Regions from separate parts of the Cobetia sp. 5-11-6-3 genome, predicted to be linked through region 1. Evidence: predicted binding sites of a transcription regulator. Region 1 holds the regulator's gene; the other holds the start of a gene.

Region 1 (3,119 bases):
CATTCGCTACCACGCGCTGGAGCGCCGGGTGGAACTGGTCGGCGATGCCCGTCTGGAGAAAGGCGACGACACCTTCGAAGGCGGCTACGTGGAATACTTCCTGGACAAGCGCCAGGTCAATGCCAGCAATGGCACCGATGCCTCATCCTCCGAGGGGTCACGCGTCCACATGACCCTGACGCCACGTGGCGCCAATGCCAGCAAGGACCAATGAGCATGACTGCTGCCAGCCCACGTACCCTCAGCGCTCGTCATCTGGCCAAGGCCTACAAGGGTCGCAAGGTCGTCAAGGACATCTCGCTGGAAATCCGCCAAGGTGACATCGTAGGCCTGCTGGGCCCCAACGGGGCCGGCAAGACGACCTCGTTCTACATGATCGTCGGCCTCGTGCGCTCGGATGCCGGTAGCGTGACCATCGATGACCACGACCTGTCCGGCGCCGCCATGCATCAGCGGGCTCGCGCCGGCATCGGCTATCTGCCCCAGGAAGCCTCGATCTTCCGCAAGCTCTCGGTGTCCGACAACATCATGGCGATCCTCGAGACGCGCAAGGACCTGGATCGCAACGGACGCAAGGCACGCCTGGAGGAGCTGCTCAACGAGTTCAGCATCACGCATATTCGTGACAGTGCCGGCATGAGCCTTTCCGGCGGGGAGCGCCGCCGCGTGGAGATCGCTCGCGCACTGGCCACCGAGCCGGACTTCGTGCTGCTCGATGAGCCGTTTGCCGGCGTGGACCCCATCTCGGTGGGCGAGATCAAGAGCATCGTGCGCCAGCTGCGCGACCGCGGCATCGGGGTGCTGATCACCGACCACAACGTGCGCGAGACACTCGACATCTGCGATACCGCCTACATCGTGGGCGATGGTCAGATCATCGCGCATGGCGACGCCGACACCATCCTCGCCAACCAGCAGGTGCGTGATGTCTACCTGGGCCATGAGTTCAAGCTCTAGCCCGAGAGTGCCGTCAGCCTGGTGAGTGCCGTCCGACCTCTTCTGCTCTCACCAGCACCCTCCACCACCCGCCACTTCCTGCTTCACTGTCGGGGCCTCGTTCCCCGCCCCCTCACGCAAGCGCCTCGACATGCGCTTGCGTAATCTCCCCGTGAACCCTCCTGCTCTGCCACACCTCACTCGAATGCATGACGTCCATACCACCTTGGTGGCAACATGGCATGCAAGTTGCTTGAATATTCTCGACTGCCCCTTGTCAGTGCCCCGACCCACGGTATAGCGTAGATGCACGTTCCTTTGCCGTGAATGACAGACCCCATGAAACCCACCTTGCAGCTTCGACTCGGCACTTCCCTGACCATGACCCCGCAACTTCAGCAAGCGATCCAGCTGCTGCAGTTGTCGACGCTGGACCTGCGTCAGGAGATACAGCAGGCGCTCGAGTCAAACCCCATGCTGGAGCTTGACGAGGAATACGAGTCGCTGGATGTCGCGGAGACACAGGACAAGAGCGAGATCTCCACCTCCGAGACCAACAGCGAGATTCCTGAAGAATACCCTCTCGACAGTGACTGGTCGGACCTCTACCAGGACCACGCAGGCAGCCTGACCAGTTCCGGCAGCGGAAGCTCGAGCGAGGACGGGCCGGACTTCGATCGCAACACCAGTGTCGAAAGCCTGCAGGACCATCTGCGCTGGCAGCTGGCGATGACGGACCTCGATGCGCGTGAACGGCAGATGGCGGAGAGTCTGATCGATGCGGTGGATGGGGCCGGCTACCTGAGCATGAGCCTGGACGAACTGGTCGATGGCCTGCGAGGTCAGGGACTGCCCGGCCTCAAGGCGTCGGAACTCGAGCAGGTCCTGCTGCGCCTTCAGCAGTTCGATCCCACCGGTGTGTTCGCTCGAGACCTGCGCGAATGCCTGCTGCTGCAGCTGGCCCTGCTGCCGGACGATCTGCCATTGCTGGCCCAGGCCCGCCGTCTGGTGCGGCAATTCCTCGAGGCACTGGGCAATGACGATCGCAAGCTGCTCAAGCGTCGCCTGAGCCTGGATGATGATGAGCTGGATCACGTCATTCGTCTGGTACGGGCGCTCGACCCGCGCCCGGCGTCCGCCTGGGGCGAGCCTGCCAGTGATTACGTCATCCCGGACCTGCTGGTCCGTCATACGCGTCACGGCTGGCAGGTCGAGCTCAACCCGGAAGCGCTGCCCAAGCTGCGTATCCAGCCGGAATATGCCGCCCTCATCAAGCGGGCCGACAAGTCCGCGGACAACACCTTCCTCAAGGACAATCTTCAGGAAGCCCGCTGGCTGATGAAGAGCCTGTCCTCACGCAACGACACCCTGCTCAAGGTGGGCCGCGAGATCATGGCGCGCCAGATCGACTTCCTCGAGCAGGGGGAAGAAGGCATGAAACCGCTGATCCTTGCCAACATCGCGGAAGTGGTCGAGATGCACGAATCCACCATCTCGCGGGTGACCACCCAGAAATATATCCACACCCCGAGAGGCGTGTTCGAACTCAAGTTCTTCTTCTCGAGCCAGGTGGGTGGCAGCGGCAACGGTGACGCGCACTCCAGCACCGCGATCCGTGCGCGCATTCGCAAGCTGATCTCGGAAGAACCGGCGCGCAAGCCATTGTCCGACTCACGCCTGGTGGATCTGCTGGCCAGTGATGGCATCGAGGTAGCGCGCCGGACGGTCGCCAAGTATCGCGAGGCCATGGGCATCCCCTCCTCCAGCGAGCGCAAGCGCTTGGCGTGAGTCTCGACAACGGATACCCGCAGGCCAGCGGGCTCCACACGTCGGAGCGCTGAAGCTCGCCCCCTTGCACCTGCCATCCTGGCATCATCTGCCAATCGGTCGTCTGAATACCGGTTGGCAATGCCTGTCCTTGCGACTGCGTGAGTGACTTCACGCCCCCAATTGCCTATTTTTCCAGCCACTTTTCTCCAGAGTGCTTTCTTTTTCTCTCACATCCCACGGACAGATAGCCAGGTGTCCCCACCGACTCCTGCCACACGAACGTCGACGTAAATGCTGACATTGGCCACAAACGGCCGGTTTCTCGAGCCCCATTCCGTCCGTGATGCGAGGCGATGCTCATGAAGAACCTGCTGATATCCCTCGCTGGGTTGAAGACAAGCCTTGCCCCACGA
Region 2 (3,119 bases), on a different contig from region 1:
CAAACCATACCGGCGCGACATCGAACAGCTCATGTGCCGCGCCCTGACGTGCCCAGGCCGGTTTGGCGAACTTGACGAAGCCGGTGAGGATCACCGACAGACATAGCACCGCGACGGCGATGGCGGGCAAGGCGCTGCCAAGCGCGGCCTTGAGCCAATCGGCCATCAGGCCCATGCCGATGTTGATGGTGTCGCCAACACTGAACGGCACCAGGAAGAAGCTGACGCCGAGCAGTGACGGCACCAGGAATTTCATCAGCCCCTTGGCCGTGAGCGGCACCGGGCGGGTGGCGATGAGGTCTTTCTGAGCTTTCTCGCCATTTTGTGTCTTGTCGGAACGTGAATCAGTGCTTGAGCTGGAGCGGGGCGGCGTGTGATCCGCCGTCGGGTCGATGCTGGTTGTCATTCGGGTCACCTAGATCTTGTTGTAATGGTCAGGCTCTAGCCGAGCATTGTGTGATGCATCATGCCGTATCGTGCTGGGTGATTCTGTGTGCGCCGAGGGCGGGACGAGCCCCCGGCGCGGGTGCAGCAGGACAGCGGGTCATTCGTGGATCGTTCGCGAGCGTCTTGGCGCAGTCGTGCTGATGACTCAGCCGTTCTGCTGGATCAGTCGCGCTGTTGCACGCCCGGCAATACGCAGAGCATCTCGTAGAGCAGGGTCGCGCCCATCAGCGCGGTGTTGCCGCTGGTGTCGTAGGGCGGGGAGACTTCCATCAGGTCACCGCCGACGATATTGAGGCCACGTGCGCCGCGCACGATTTCCATGCCCTGGGGCATGGTCAGGCCGCCGGCTTCCACGGTGCCGGTACCGGGTGCGACGGAGGGGTCCAGTCCGTCGATGTCGAAGGTGATGTACACCGGGCGATCGCCCATCATGTCTCGCACTTCGGCCATCAGCGGGGCGAGTGACTTGAACCAGCACATCTCGGCGGTTTCCACGCGGAAGCCCTGCTGACGGCACCAGTCGAAGTCATCGGCGGAGTAGCCGGTGCCACGCAGGCCGATCTGCACCACGCGGTGGCTGTCGAGCAGGCCTTCTTCCTGGGCGCGACGAATCGGCGTGCCGTGGGCGATGGGCTCGCCGAACATGTGGTCATTCACGTCGGCGTGGGCATCGATGTGAATCAGGCCGACCGGGCCGTGCTTCTTGGCGATGGCGCGCAGCACCGGCAGGGTGACGGTGTGGTCACCGCCCAGGGTGAGCGGCACGCAATCGTGGCTGAGCACTTCATCGTAGAATTTCTCGATGATGTCCATGCTCTTGGGCAGGTGGAAGGTGTTGATCGGCACATCGCCGATGTCTGCCACCTGCAGGCTGTCGAAGGGCGCGGCACGGGTGGCCATGTTGTAGGGGCGCAGCATGCGCGATTCATCACGGATCTGACGCGGGCCGAGACGCGCGCCCGGACGGTTGGAGGTACCGATGTCCAGTGGAATGCCGATGAAGGCGGCATCCAGGCCTTCTGCGGTTTCCTGAGCCGGCAGGCGCATCATGGTGGCCGGGCCGCCGAAACGTGGCATGTCGTTGCCGCCCAGTGGCTGATTGAATTCGCTCATCTGTCTCTCCAGGGTCTTGAGTCGCTCGCGATACGCTGACGGCGAGCGGGGTATTGTGATGGTTCGCCTGATCGCCTGGCCGGACGGTGTCATGAAAGCCGGCGATTCTCCTTGGCGCATACCCCAGCTTTGCAGTAACCATGCCAATTTTCAGTCGATTGATTTTATTGGATTTTCTAAAGAGATGGTTGTCGAGTGATTCATTTGTGGATCACTCGTGCGTCAATATCGATTCAAAAATGGATCGTCGATTCATTTGTGGATCACATTCAGGCATCATCGAGAGTGTCTTTTAGCGCAGTACTTGCAGCGCACTGTCAGGAAGAAAGACCTGCGAGAAAGAAGCGCAGAAAGCCCCGTCCCGATTCCCAGGCTCGACCATGAGGTGCCCGCCATGTCAGAGCTCGACCACCAGATTCTCAAGACCATCATCGACACCGCCCATGACCACTACTTCGTGGTGAGCGCGGATGGCCAGGTGATGGATGTCAGCCCCGGCGCCGCGGCGGTCTATGGCATGACGCGTGAGGCGCTGTGTGCCGCCAACGTGCATGACCTGGAAGCCAGCGGGGTGCTCAAGCCCTCCATCAGCCTGGAGGTGCTGCGCACGGGGAGAACGCTGCAGATGATGCAGCTCACCGCCACCGGGCGGCGGGTGGTGGCGCAGGCGCATCCGGTATTCGTCGCGGGCAAGCTCGAGTGCGTGGTCAGCCGCTCGATGGATCTCACCGATATCCAGCTGTTGCAGCAGGAATATGCGGTGCTCCAGCAGCGCTTCACGGATCACCTGCGCCGTAACTCGCGGGGCAGTGAGCTGGGCGGGGGGAGTGCGGGGGAAAGTGATTGGGGGGCGGTGGGGAGTGCGCGCTCCGGTGCCGAGCAGACCACCCATGACGCGCAGCAGCAGGGGCGTGCCCTGTGTGAGCAGGCCGCGCGCGAGCAGGCAGAGTGTGAAGACGCCGCGCTGGAATTGGGCGAGCTACAGGTCAAAAGCCCCGTGATGCGTGAGATAGCGCTGCTGCTCAAGCGGGTCGCGCCCACCAACGCCACGGTACTGATGCTGGGCGAATCCGGGGTCGGCAAGACGGCCTTCGCGCATCAACTGCATCGCTGGAGCCAACGCGCTGACGGCCCCTTCATCGAGGTGAACTGCGGCGCCATCCCCGAGAGCTTGTTCGAGTCCGAGATGTTCGGCTATCAAGCCGGTGCCTTCACCGGCGCGGGCAACCGTGGCAAGGCGGGCCTGATGGAACAGGCCGAAGGCGGCACCCTGTTTCTGGATGAAATCGGTGAGCTGCCGCTGGCCACCCAGACCAAGCTGCTCAAGGTGATTCAGGACGGAATGATCACCCGCCTGGGCGACACCACCACCCGCCGCGCCGACTTCCGACTGGTCGTCGCCACCAATCAAGATCTCGCCGCCCGCGTGGAGCAGGGCCAGTTCCGCCTCGACCTCTACTACCGCATCAATGTGCTCCCCGTCAGCCTGCCCCCGCTGCGCGAACGCCGCGAAGACATTCCCGCCCTGATCGAGCAACACCTCTCTCGCCTCAATCAAC

Evidence for each region. The regulator sigma-54, encoded in region 1, starts transcription at its own class of promoters, with help from an activator protein. The targets are predictions, from matches to a motif close to TGGCACNNNNNTTGCTNT.
Region 2: the regulator sigma-54 is predicted to act here: its motif matches at 1,689-1,706, upstream of speB (agmatinase).

What each region holds. Positions count from the first base shown of each region.
Region 1 is NZ_BLWJ01000001.1:798,542-801,660, forward strand. It holds gene lptA (lipopolysaccharide transport periplasmic protein LptA) at 1-214, shown strand, start outside; gene lptB (LPS export ABC transporter ATP-binding protein) at 217-957, shown strand; gene HXS66_RS03350 (RNA polymerase factor sigma-54) at 1,276-2,724, shown strand.
Region 2 is NZ_BLWJ01000004.1:315,106-318,224, reverse strand. It holds gene HXS66_RS09420 (YjiH family protein) at 1-256, opposite strand, end outside; gene speB (agmatinase) at 610-1,560, opposite strand; gene HXS66_RS09405 (sigma-54-dependent Fis family transcriptional regulator) at 1,955-3,119, shown strand, end outside.